Regions from separate parts of the Microbacterium sp. SLBN-146 genome, predicted to be linked through region 3. Evidence: predicted binding sites of a transcription regulator. Region 3 holds the regulator's gene; each other region holds the start of a gene.
What was found. The regulator HrcA, encoded in region 3, represses chaperone genes, less so after heat shock. The targets are predictions, from matches to a motif close to TTNGCACTCGNNNNNNNCGAGTGCNAA.
Positions count from the first base shown of each region.

Region 1: a site for HrcA is predicted at 1,547-1,573, ahead of groL (chaperonin GroEL). Genes of this name have one in related genera too.
Region 2: a site for HrcA is predicted at 680-706, ahead of FBY39_RS06635 (Hsp20/alpha crystallin family protein). Genes of this name have one in related genera too.

Region 1 covers NZ_VFMR01000001.1:2,168,624-2,173,027, reverse strand. The annotation lists gene groL (chaperonin GroEL) at 1-1,510, opposite strand, end outside; gene FBY39_RS09390 (cold-shock protein) at 1,682-1,882, opposite strand; gene FBY39_RS09385 (LytR C-terminal domain-containing protein) at 2,019-2,594, opposite strand; gene FBY39_RS09380 (DUF3263 domain-containing protein) at 2,604-2,855, opposite strand; gene FBY39_RS09375 (DUF2332 domain-containing protein) at 2,865-3,863, opposite strand; gene msrB (peptide-methionine (R)-S-oxide reductase MsrB) at 3,955-4,362, shown strand; gene FBY39_RS09365 (nitroreductase family protein) at 4,359-4,404, shown strand, end outside.
Region 2 covers NZ_VFMR01000001.1:1,574,927-1,579,330, forward strand. The annotation lists gene FBY39_RS06630 (L-serine ammonia-lyase, iron-sulfur-dependent, subunit alpha) at 1-651, shown strand, start outside; gene FBY39_RS06635 (Hsp20/alpha crystallin family protein) at 770-1,225, shown strand; gene FBY39_RS06640 (DUF2804 domain-containing protein) at 1,427-2,443, shown strand; gene FBY39_RS06645 (DUF4287 domain-containing protein) at 2,490-2,783, shown strand; gene FBY39_RS06650 (MarR family winged helix-turn-helix transcriptional regulator) at 2,797-3,240, opposite strand; gene FBY39_RS06655 (DUF2207 domain-containing protein) at 3,283-4,404, shown strand, end outside.
Region 3 covers NZ_VFMR01000001.1:2,815,241-2,819,644, forward strand. The annotation lists gene hemW (radical SAM family heme chaperone HemW) at 1-1,010, shown strand, start outside; gene hrcA (heat-inducible transcriptional repressor HrcA) at 1,106-2,146, shown strand; gene dnaJ (molecular chaperone DnaJ) at 2,204-3,319, shown strand; gene FBY39_RS12580 (16S rRNA (uracil(1498)-N(3))-methyltransferase) at 3,323-4,054, shown strand; gene FBY39_RS12585 (HIT domain-containing protein) at 4,099-4,404, shown strand, end outside.

The DNA of each region.
Region 1 (4,404 bases), 650 kb from region 3:
TCTGCAGCGCCGAGCGCGTGACCTTCACCGGGTCGTTGATGCCGGCAGCGAGCATGTCGACGTACTCACCGGTCGCGGCGTTGAGGCCCTGGCCCGAGGGGAGCTCGGAGACCTTGTTCGCGACGACGCCCGGCTCGAGACCGGCGTTGAGGGCGATCTGCTTGAGCGGAGCCTCGATGGCGACCTTGACGATGTTCGCACCGGTCGCCTCGTCACCGGTCAGCTCGAGGGTCGCGAAGACCTTCGTGCCGGCCTGGATGAGCGCAACGCCACCACCGGCGACGATGCCCTCTTCGACGGCTGCCTTCGCGTTGCGGACGGCGTCCTCGATGCGGTGCTTGCGCTCCTTGAGCTCGACCTCGGTCGCAGCACCGGCCTTGATGACGGCGACGCCACCGGCGAGCTTCGCGAGGCGCTCCTGGAGCTTCTCGCGGTCGTAGTCGCTGTCGGTGTTGTCGATCTCACGACGGATCTGCGTGACACGACCCTCGATCTGGTCTGCCTCGCCGGCACCCTCGACGATCGTGGTCTCGTCCTTCGTGACGATGACCTTGCGAGCGCGACCGAGCAGGTCGAGCGTCGCGTTCTCGAGCTTGAGGCCGACCTCTTCGGTGATGACCTGGCCACCCGTGAGGATCGCGATGTCCTGCAGCTGCGCCTTGCGACGGTCGCCGAAGCCGGGAGCCTTGACGGCGACCGACTTGAAGATGCCGCGGATCTTGTTGAGCACGAGAGTCGCAAGCGCCTCGCCCTCGACGTCCTCGGCGATGATCACGAGCTCCTTGCCGTCCTGGATCACCTTGTCGACGACGGGGAGAAGATCCTTGATGTTCGAGATCTTCTGGTTCGCGATGAGGATGTAGGGGTCCTCGAAGACGGCTTCCTGACGGTCGGGGTCGGTCACGAAGTAGGGGTTGATGAAGCCCTTGTCGAAACGCATACCCTCGGTGAGCTCGAGCTCGGTGCCGAACGTCTGCGACTCCTCGACGGTGACGACGCCTTCCTTGCCGACCTTGTCGATCGCCTCGGCGATGAGCTCGCCGATCTCGGTGTCGCCCGCGGAAATGGATGCCGTCGCGGCGATCTCTTCCTTGGTCTCGACCTCCTTGGCGTCGGCGAGCAGCTGCTCGGTGAGCGCCTTGACGGCCTTCTCGATGCCGCGCTTGAGCGAGATCGGGTCGGCGCCGGCGGCGACGTTGCGGAGGCCCTCGCGGACGAGCGCCTGAGCGAGGACGGTAGCCGTCGTCGTTCCGTCTCCGGCGACGTCGTCGGTCTTCTTGGCGACCTCCTTGACGAGCTCCGCGCCGATCTTCTCGTACGGGTCGTCGAGCTCGATCTCCTTGGCGATCGAGACACCGTCGTTCGTGATCGTGGGAGCGCCCCACTTCTTCTCGAGCACGACGTTACGACCGCGGGGGCCAAGCGTCACCTTGACGGCGTCGGCCAGGATGTTCAGGCCGCGCTCGAGGCCACGACGGGCCTCCTCATCGAAAGCGATGATCTTTGCCATGTGTGTTTCGTCCTCCCAGGACGTTGGCTTGTGGAATTAGCACTCAGAGATACCGAGTGCTAACAGCCATTCTGGCACTCGACCCATACGAGTGCAAGCCACGTGGCAGGGCGGCGCAACAAATGAGAACGGGATGCCACGTGGCATCCCGTTCTCTTCGTCGACGTCGTCTCAGACGACGCGGACCGACTCGGCCTGCGGGCCCTTCTGGCCGGAACCGACGGTGAATTCCACCGTCTGCCCCTCCTCGAGGACGCGGAAGCCGCTCATGTCGATGTTCGAATAGTGGACGAAGACGTCCTGACCGTCCGAGACGGTGATGAAGCCGAATCCCTTCTCGGCGTTGAACCACTTGACGGTGCCCTGGGTCATGCGAAACTCCTGTGCTGCGGGGGAACATCGCCATGCTATTCACGCCACGGCGCCGTTCAGAGCCCCGCGGGCGTCTATTGACACGCGCGCATCGAAACGTTTACTCCGCGGAAACACGGGGCCTGTTTCGAGCGGCTCAGCCCGTCTCTTCGGGGGCCGGAGGGTTCGCCGTCCGGTCGAGACCGATGACGATCGCGAGCTGCTTCACCGCCGGGTCGTCGCTCAGCTGGTACGCATCGCTCTGCTCGACCTCGGCGCCGCCGATGACCTCGGCGAGACCCAGTGCGGCCGCTTCGTCTTCGGCGGAGACGTAGAACACCGTCGTCGTGGGGAAGTCGTCGCTGCCCGCATCGCCCGCCTGGACGCGATCTGCCGCCCACCCTGCCGCGACGACTGCATCCTTCGTCTGCGTTGCGAGGCCCGACTCAGGTGTCGCGTTGAGGATGAGGACGTCATAGGTCGTGTCGACGACGGGCTCGACGACGGGAGGCGGCGTCACGGTCGGTGCGGGTGTCGGGAAGAGCTCGATGCGACCCGAGACGAGCAGCGTGCCGAAGATGCCGACGGCTACCAGGATGATCGTCGCGATGGCGGCCCAGAGGAACACGACACCGCCGCGCATGCGCGGGTTCTCGGTCCGGTGGGCACCGACTCGGCCCACTTCTGCCGGGATATCGTCGAAGCGATCCCGGGGGAAGGTCGATCTCGGCACCCCCCGATGCTACCGCTCTTGGACGAGCGGTCCCGGCACGCGCGCCTGAGGGTGGGCGTCGCGGCGACGCCGCAGACGCTTGACGAGCATCGGATCGTACTCTTGCGCGTCCGCCGTCTCGAGCAGGCGGTCGAGCAGCTGGTAGTAGCGGGCCGGTGCGAGCGACAGGTCGGTGCGGATGGCCTCTTCCTTCGCCGCGCCGTGCCGACGCCACTCGGCCTCGAAGTCGAGGATGGCGCGGTCGCGGTCGTCGAGGGGCACGTCTTCACGCTAACCCCGGACGCGTCCTTCGTTCGCACGCCACTCCACGAAGCCGCCGAGCGGATCGACGGCTGCGACGGGCACACCGTTCATGGAGAGCACGAAGTCCGAGCGAGCGCCCGCGACGACCGGCGGATGCCACGCGTCGTGCATCCACGGCGGGTCGATCGACATCCAGGAGACGCCGAGAGCATCGAGCGTCGCACGGAGTCGCTCCCGCCCTTCGCGCGGAATGTGCGGCAGCACTCCGGGCGCCGTCACGACGAGGGTCGCATCAGCGGGCGCGAGAGCCACGGCATCCCTCAGCACCTGTGGATCGGACGCGTCTCCCGTGATGAGCAGCGGAGGATCGGCCGCCACGATGTCGAGGGCGGCGGCGATGCGCTCAGCCCGCCCCGTCTCCCCCGGCCACACGAGCGCCGTGAGAAAGTCCCGATCTCCCGGATCGGCCGCGTCGAGCGGTGCGAGATCGATCCCCGCCCGCCACACGACGTCGGGCAGCTCGCATCGCGGCGACCCGACGAGGTCGGCCTCGAGAACGACGGTCGACGTCCCACCCGGCGGGTCGAGCGAGGGTCCCCCGCGATACCGGTACGAATAGCGGTCGGGATACAGGCACAGTCCCGCGCTCGCTCCGAGCTCCAAGAGCGCGAGGGGGCCCGAGAACCGGCTCAGGCCCGGAAGGAGCGCGGCGCAGCGTCCCGGTTCGTTCGTCTGCAGGCTGCGGACGGATGCCTCGGCGACGAGCTCGTCGGCATGGCCGAGGAGCCACGCCCGCCACTGCGGGTACGGCACGTCCGTCGAGCCCAGCATGCGGGCGACGGCGAAGACGAGCGGGGGCTGCCGGCGCGTTTCAGGGATGCGGGCGAGCACGGCGGCGGCATCCGGGTCACCCGCGATCCCCGCCGACCACTCGGCATACAGCTCCGACCGCCCGGGCGCCTCTTCCCGCGCGAAGCGCGCGTAGCGCTCGATCACGGCGGCGATCGTCGCGGCATCCGGGGTCATCTCATCATTCTCTCGGCGAACGCGACGCCGAGGCGAGCCGCGCGGGCTCAGCCTGCGGTTGAATGGATGCGCAGCACGAGAGGAAGCTCACATGACGTACACCGTGAACAAGAGCGACGACGAATGGCGCGAAGAGCTCACGCCCGAGCAGTACGCGGTCCTGCGCGAAGCGGGAACGGAACGCGCCTGGACGGGTGAACTCCTCGACGAGGAGCGCGCGGGCCTTTACGCGTGCGCAGCCTGCGGATCGGAGCTGTTCCAGAGCGGCACCAAGTTCGACTCCCACTGCGGATGGCCGAGCTTCTACGAGTCGGTGCGCCCCGAGGCGGTCGAGCTCATCGAAGACAACAGCCACGGCATGGTGCGCACCGAAGTGCGCTGCGCCAACTGCGGCTCGCACCTCGGCCACGTCTTCCCCGACGGATTCGGCACCCCGACGGGCGACCGCTACTGCATGAACTCGCTGTCGCTGTCGTTCACGCCCGAAGAGCAGGCGTGACGAGCGCCCTCGACGCGGTTCTCGCCCGGAAGTCGTCGTCGA
Region 2 (4,404 bases), 1.2 Mb from region 3:
AGGGTCGTGACGGCACCGACCAATGGCGCGGCGGGAATCGTGCCGGCCGTCGCGATGTACTGGTGGCGGTTCCTCGCCGACTCCGGACTCGGTGCGGGCAACGCGGTCACGCCCTATGGTGAGCTCGTCGGGAGTGCGCTCCTCGGCTTCCACCCGCCGGAGCCCGAGCTCGCGGAGGGTTCCCCCGCAGCGCTCGCAGAAGCGAACCGTCGACGTGGCATCCGCAGATTCCTCCTGACGGCGACGGCACTCGGGTCACTGTTCAAAGCGAATGCCTCGATCTCGGGTGCCGAAGGCGGATGCCAGGCGGAGGTCGGGTCGGCGTGCGCGATGGCGGCGGGGGGCCTGACAGCCGTCATGGGCGGGACGAACCGGCAGATCGAGAACGCCGCGGAGATCGCGATGGAGCACCACCTCGGCCTCACGTGCGATCCCGTCGGAGGGCTCGTTCAGATCCCGTGCATCGAGCGGAATGCGATCGCCGCGTCCACCGCCGTGACCGCCGCGCGGCTCGCGCTGCGCGGGGACGGCTCGCACTTCGTCTCACTCGATGCCGTCGTGGAGACCATGCGGCAGACCGGGATCGACATGTCGACGAAGTACAAGGAGACGAGCGAGGGCGGTCTCGCGGTGAACGTCATCGAGTGCTGACCTGCACCTGAAAATTCGCTCGATGTCATTAGCACTCGATAGGGGAGAGTGCTAATCTAGCGGCAGGTTGAGTCGACTCGACTCAACCCCACAACACTTCGACATCGAGGAGGACACCATGGCAACCTACGACCCCTTCCGTGACCTCGACCGTCTCGCGTCGAGCCTGTTCGACACGCGCCGCGGCCCGCGCCGCATGCCGATGGATCTCTATCGCGACGGCGACCACTACGTGCTCACCGCTGATCTCCCGGGCATCGATCCGGGCTCGGTCGACGTCGACGTCGACGGCCAGCTGCTGACGATCCGCGCCGAGCGCACGCTCTCGACCGGAGACGGTGTGACGTGGATCACTCGCGAGCGCGAGGCGGCCAGCTTCCTGCGTCAGCTCAACCTGGGCCAGGGAGTCGACACCGATCGCATCTCGGCGAGCTACACCAACGGCGTGCTGAGCGTCACGATCCCCGTGAGCGAGAAGGCGAAGCCGCGCAAGATCCAGGTCACGTCCCACGCCGGTGACGCGGTCATCGAGGCGCACGAGTCGAGCGAGGAGCCGCGACTCGTCGAACAGTGATCGGGGACACTGCCCGAATCGAGGATCACACGTGGAGCCACCGGCGCGGCGCCGGTGGCTCCACGGCGTTCGGCGGCGGGCGCGATAGGTCGGACGGGTATGATCTCCTCACCCGAAACGTCCGGCCCGAACCGGATGCCCCCCATCACCTGACGGCGCAGTGTTCCTGACCTGGCCCGACGGACGTCCGCAAGGATGCCCATGAACGACCCGTTCTCCGTGCCCGAACGCGAGATCACCGAACCTGTATCCCTCACTCTTCCCGACGGTCGACTCGATCGACGTGCCGTCGGGTGGGCGCGGAAATCGCTCGTCGACACCGCCGCCATCGGCCGAAGTCGCTGGGGCCGGAACAAGCGCTGGGAGTACTGGAACGTCGCCACCCCGTCACACGTCCTCGCCGCGACGGTGTCGTCGCTCGACTATGCGGCCGTGCACGAAGTGTGGGTCTTCGATCGCGCATCGGAACGCTCGTGGGGGCGAAGTGCGACGGTCGTCCCTTCGCGCGGCGTGCACTTGCCGGCATCACTCGACGCTGGTCCGGCGCGCGCTCGAACGCGCTCGCTCGAGATCGACATCGAGCCCGTCGACGGAGGGACGCGCGTTCGCGCGGCGGCACCCGACGTCGCGTTCGACGTCGTCGCGGCGGCACCGGCCGGTCACGAGCGACTCGGTGTCGTGGTTCCGTGGTCGGATACGCGGTTCCAGTACACCGTCAAGGACGTCGCGCGTCCGGCATCCGGCACGGTCACGATCGCGGGAGAGACCTTCGACGTTCCGAAGGGACGCTCGTGGGCCGTTCTCGACCACGGGCGCGGGCGGTGGCCGTATGACGTGCGGTGGAACTGGGGTGCGGGGGGAGGTCGCTCCTACGGCCGGGTCATCGGCATCCAACTGGGCGGGCGATGGACCGAGGGTACGGGTGTCAGCGAGAACGCCTTCTTCGTCGACGGTCGGATGCACAAGATCCACGGCGAGGTGGGGTGGGATTACGACATGGAACAGTGGCGTCGTCCGTGGGTCGTTGCGGGCGGTGGGCTCGAGGCATCCTTCGAGCCCTTCTATGACAAGGTCTCCCGCACGAATCTCGGTATCGTCGCGAACTCGACCGACCAGTGCTTCGGATACTGGAGCGGCACGTTCCGGACGGTGGAGGGCGACGCGATCCCCTTCGATCACGTCTTCGGCTTCGCCGAGGAGGTCCACAACCGCTGGTGACTCGGTCGCTACAGTGGAGACGTCGATCCGCACCGAGAGGATACGCATGTCGTTCCAGGCTTACCTCGACAACATCGAGGCGAAGACGGGGGTCACTCCTCGCGAGTTCGTGGATCTCGCGGCGCAGAAGGGCTTCGGTCCCGGCACGAAGGCGGGCGAGATCATCGCGTGGCTCGGCGCGGATTACGGCTTGGGGCGCGGACATGCGATGGCGCTCGTGCACGTCATCACGAAGGGGCCGAAGATCGACGCGAAGCACGTCGGTTCGGGTGGCACCCACGCCGATGCCTCCGACACGCTCTGGCTCGATGGCCGGGCGTCCAATCCCGCGAACAGCTGAGCTCAGCCGCGGTTCAGCACCCCTTCGGTGGGGAGGAACGCAGCTTCGCGGTCAACGCGCGCAGTTGAGCGAGCTCTTCGTCGCTGAGGAACGACATGCGCTGTGCGATGGATGTACCGTGCGCCGTCGCGATCCGGCGGAATGCCGCGTCGCCCGCATCCGTCGCCGTGACGAGCGCCCCGCGCCCGTCCTCGGGGTCGGCGCACTTCGAGACGAGTCCGCGCGCGACCATCCGGTCGACGAGGCGAGAGACGCTCGGCTGGCTGATGAGCATGTTGGCAGTGACTTCGCGCAGTCGTGCGGTGCGGTTTCGGCCGCGGGTGACCGTCAGAAGGACGTCGTACTCGGCTTGGGACAGGCCGGTGTCGTCGAAGTCGCAGCGGATCTCCTCGAAGACCTCGTGCTGCGCGCGGAACAGACTCTCCCATGCCGAAATGGCCAGCCGGCGATCAGTCATGGAGCAAGAGTACGTCCCACCTGACGGATCTAGGCTGTTCGCATGGTCTGTGGCACGAGAGCGCTCACGGTTCGACTCGTCGCGGTGCTCCTCTCCGTCTTCGCGATCCTTCTCTTCGGGCCCACGATCGGCGCGAGTGCGGCGTCGGCATCTGCCGATGTGGACGATTTCACGTTCGAGAGCCTCGACGTCGAGTACGAGCTGTCGAGAGCGGAGGACGGCACGAGCACACTCCACGTGCGGGAGACGTTCGTTGCCGTCTTCCCCGAGTACGACCAGAACCGCGGGATGCGACGCGTCATCCCGGACTTCTACCAGGGCGCGCCGCTGCATCCCGAACTTCTCTCGATCACGGATGGAGCGGGTGAGGAGCGGGCCTCCGGGACCGATTCCGACGAGGGGATGTTCTCGATGACGTCGCGCGCGGATGACTTTGTGCACGGGCGGCAGACCTACGTCTTCGAGTACACCCTCCACAACGTGACGCGGTACTTCGCCGACACGGGCGTCGACGAGTTCTACTGGGACGTCACGGGCACCGATTGGCGGCAGCCGTTCGGCCGCACATCGATGCGGCTGGAGGTCGATGACGCCCTCGCGGACGCGCTGACGGGTGCAGCATCCTGCTATGTCGGATCGCAGGGCGCGACGGACACGTGCGAGATCCAGGAGGATTCCGGAGCGGTCGTCGCGACGACGGGTCCGCTCGCCCCGTACGAGACGATGACGGTCGCGGTCGCCTTCGCGGCGGGCACCTTCACGCCGTTCGACTCGTCGTACTTCGCGTCGCCGTGGGGATGGCTCCAGGCCGTCGCGGGCGTCGGCGCGATCGGGGCGCTCGTCAGCGCGATCGTGGTGCGTCGCCGATATCTGCGCGACGATCCGGGACGTCCGACGATCATCGCGGAGTACACCCCTCCGCGGGAAGTGGATGCCCTCGAGAGCGCCGTGCTGCTCGGGCTCGTGACGAAGGCCATCCCCGCGGAAGTCCTCGAGCAGGCCGTCGTCGGCAGCATCCGGATTCTCGAGGGAACCCCCGGACGGTGGAGTTCGCGCGCTCCGCTGATGGCCGAGCTCGTCGATCCGTCTCGCGCCGACGGCGACGGGCGAATGCTGCTCGAGGGGCTCTTTCCCGAGGGGCGGCCGGGGGAGCAGTTCGAGTTC
Region 3 (4,404 bases):
AGGTGGAGCAGGCGCGTCGTCTGCTCTCGACCGCGGGGGAGCTGCGACCGGCATCCACCGTCTTCTTCGGTGGGGGCACACCGACGCTCCTTCCGGCCGGAGACCTCGGTCGGATGCTCGCGGGCGTCGTCGATGCGTTCGGACTCGTCGACGGAGCGGAGGTGACGGTCGAGGCGAACCCCGACACCGTGACGGATGCCGTCGCGACCGAGCTCGCGGAATCCGGCGTCACCCGCCTCTCGATCGGGATGCAGTCCGCCGTCCCGCACGTCCTCCGGGCCCTGGATCGCACGCACGATCCTGCAAACGTGGCAACCGCCGTCGCCGCCGCGCGCCACGCCGGTCTCGATGTGAGTCTCGATCTCATCTACGGCGCTCCCGGCGAGACGCTGGAGGACTGGCGCATCTCGCTCGAAACAGCACTCGCGCTGGCTCCCGACCACATCTCCGCGTACGCCCTCATCGTCGAAGACGGAACGAAGCTCGCGCGGCAGATCAGACGCGGCGAGGTGCCGATGCCCGACGACGACGTCCAGGCGGACATGTACGAGCTGGCCGATGACCTGCTCGGTGCGGGCGGATACGACTGGTACGAGGTCTCGAACTGGTCGCGCGGGACCGAACACCGATCTCGCCACAATCTCGCGTACTGGACGGGAGCGGACTGGTGGGGCTTCGGTCCAGGAGCCCACAGCCATGTCGCCGGAACCCGCTTCTGGAACGTGAAGCACCCCGCGGCGTACGCACAGCGACTGGCCTCGGACGCGACGCCTGCCATCGGCAGAGAGACACCGGATGCTGCGGCGCGCGACCTCGAGCGAGTGCTCCTTCGTACGCGAATCCGCGAAGGCCTGCCGGTGAGCGCGCTCCAGGACGAGGGGCGGCACGCCGTCGCGGCGCTCATTGCGGACGGCCTCGTCGACGGGCCTGCCGCCGTCCGGGGTCGGATCGTGCTGACGCGCCGGGGCCGATTGCTCGCCGACGCGGTCGTCCGGGCGCTGACAGAGTGACGTGTCCACCGCCGCACGGCAGGCCGATCCGGTAGAATTGGCACTCCCGTGCGGCGAGTGCCAGCGCGGACCGCGGTGAGAGCGAGGGAGGCGAGATGGTCAGCGAACGAGGACTGCAGGTGCTGCGGGCGATCGTGCAGGACTATGTCGGCAGTCGCGAGCCCGTCGGCAGCAAGGCGATCGTCGAGCGACACGCATTCGGGGTCTCTGCCGCGACGATCCGCAATGACATGGCGCTCCTCGAGGACGAGGAGCTCATCACCGCCCCGCACACGTCGTCCGGAAGAGTTCCGACCGACAAGGGTTACCGCGTCTTCGTCGATCACCTCGCGGAACTCCGCCCTCTCTCGGGCGCACAGCGCACCGCCATCTCCACGTTCCTCGACGGGCCCGGAGACCTCGACGACGTGCTCGCCCGCACCGTCCGTGTGCTCACGCAGCTCACGGGGCAGGTTGCGATCGTCCAGTACCCGTCCTTCGCACGCGCCACCGTGACGCACGTCGAGCTCGTCCAGCTCGGGGGCGGGCGCATGCTCGTCGTCGTCGTGACAGACACGGGGCGCGTCTCTCAGCGCATGGTCTTCGTGCGTTCCGAGTTCGACGACGACGGACTCGCGCGGGTCCGCGCGTCGCTCGGCGACCTTCTCGTCGGCCACCCCGTACGCGAAGCCCTGCTCCGGGTCGGCGACCACCTGACCGCACACGAGACGTCAGCGTCCGACGACGAGGCGGCAACGTCGGCTATCGCGCGCGTCGTGGCCGAAGAACTCGAGGAGTTCCGTCAGGACCGACTGGTCCTCGCAGGATCGGCGAACCTCGCTCGCAGCGAGTCCGACTTCCGGGGCAGTATCTACCCGCTTCTCGAAGCGATCGAAGAGCAGGTGACCCTCTTGCGGCTGATGAGCGAAATGGTCGCCGACGAACATGGACTCGCCGCCAGCATCGGGCGCGAGAACGAGCCGTTCGGACTCGCGGAGGCGTCCGTCGTCGCGAGCGACTACGACTCGACGGGCGCGCGTGCCCGCGTGGGCGTGCTCGGCCCGACACGCATGGACTACCCCACGAACCTCGCGGCGGTCCGGGCTGTGGCCCGGTACCTCTCGCGGCTGCTGGACGAAGACGAGACCGCACGCTGACGCGTGCCGGGATGATGACAGGATCCCGCGGCGGGCCCGCGGGCGGGAAAGGCGATTGTGGCTGACCACTACGAGGTCCTCGGCGTCTCGCGAGAAGCGAGCACCGACGAGATCAAGAAGGCGTATCGGCGCCTGGCGCGGGAACTGCACCCCGACGTCAATCCGGGGGAGGACGCCTCAGAGCGATTCAAGCTGGTGACGCACGCGTACGACGTGCTGAGCGATCCCGATCAGCGCGCACGCTATGACATGGGCGGTTCGGATTCGCCCTTCGGTGGCGGCGCAGCAGGCTTCGGCGGCTTCGGTGACATCTTCGAGACGTTCTTCGGCGGAGCGGGCGGAGGCCGACAGGGGCGCCCGCGGTCTCGTCGCGAGCGCGGTCAGGACGCGCTCGTGCGCGTCACGCTCGACCTGGGTGACGTCGTCTTCGGCGTCCACCGCGACATCGATGTCGACACGGCCATCGTGTGCGACACCTGCGACGGTTCCTGCTGTCAGCCGGGGACGACGCCTGTCACCTGCGACATCTGCCATGGGTCAGGTCACGTGCAGCGTCAGGTGCGGAGCCTTCTCGGCAACGTCGTCACGAGCCAGCCGTGCAACGTGTGCCAGGGCTACGGCACGACGATCCCTTACCCCTGCGCGACGTGCCAAGGACAGGGACGCGTCCGTTCACGACGCACCGTATCGCTCGACATCCCCGCGGGCGTCGAGACGGGGCTCCGCCTCCAGCTTCCCGGCTCGGGCGAAGTCGGTCCCGCGGGCGGGCCGAACGGTGACCTGTACGTCGAGATCAACGTCACCCCGCATCCCGTCTTCAGTCGTGACGGCGACGACGTCCTCGCGACGCTCGATGTCTCGATGCCGGATGCCGTCCTCGGCACGACGACGACGATCGACTCGCTCGACGGGCCCGTCGAGCTCGAGATCCGGCCGGGCGTGCAGGCGGGCGACATCCTGACGATCAAGGGGCGCGGAATCACGCCTCTTCGCGGGTCGCAGCGCGGGGATCTGAAGGTCGGGGTCCACGTCGTGACGCCGACGCGCCTCGACCACAAGGAGCGCGCACTCATCGAAGACTTCGCAAAGCGCACGAAGCCGCCCGCTCCGAAGCTCGCCGAGTTCCATCAAGGTCTCTTCTCCAAACTGCGCGACCGCTTCCGGAACGGATAACGGATGCCGCTGCACTTCCTCCTCGACGAGCCCATCCACGCGGGGCCCGGCGAGGACGTCGTCCTGACCGGCGCCGAGGCCCACCACGCCGCAACCGTGCGGCGTGTGCGCGTCGGCGAGACCGTCACGGTGGGTGATGGCCGGGGAGGCTGGGTGACGGGGGAGTGCGTCGCGGTCGCGTCGCGCGAAGTCGTCGTCCGGGTGACGGCGCGAGAGGACGTCGCTCCGGCACATCCGCGTATCGTGCTCGTGCAGGCGCTCGCGAAGGGCGACCGCGACGAACTCGCGATTCAGGCGGCGACCGAGCTCGGCGTCGACGAGATCGTCCCGTGGCAAGCGGCGCGGAGCGTGTCCCGATGGGATGCCACGAAAGCCGTCAAAGGCCGCGACCGCTGGGCGGGAATCGTCCGTGAGGCGGCGAAGCAGGCTCACCGCGCGTGGGTGCCCGATGTCGCGGAACTCGTGACCACGAAGCAGGCGGCGGCCCGAGCCGGTGCGTGCGACGTCCTCGTCCTCGATCCGAGCGCCCCCACCCCGCTCACACGGCACGCGCTGTCGCGCGAGCGCGACCTCGTCCTCGTCGTCGGTCCGGAGGGCGGCATCGCCCCCGAGGAGCTCGCTCTCTTCTCGGATGCCGGTGCGACACTCGTCCGCCTGGGAGACACCGTGCTGCGAACCTCCACTGCAGGACCCGCCGCCCTCGCGGTCGTGAGCGCCGCCCTCGATCGGTGGTGACGAGCATCGGCCCGGCGCGGAGCGTGCTGGATAGACTGGACCGCATGAGTGAGCCGTCGATCTTCACCAGGATCCTGCAGGGCGAGATCCCTTCCGAGATCATCGCGGAGACCGACAACGCGTTCGCGATCCGCGACATCGCACCCCAAGCGCCCGTTCACCTCCTCGTGATCCCCAAGACGCAGGAGTACCGCAACGTCGTGGAACTCGCGGCGGGCGATCCCGCGCTCCTGGCAGAGGTGGTGGGGCTCGCCAACTCCGTCGCGGCCGAACACGCCGGCGGCGACTTCCGCCTCGTCTTCAACACGGGGGCCAGCGCAGGCCAGACCGTGTTCCACGTGCACGCCCAC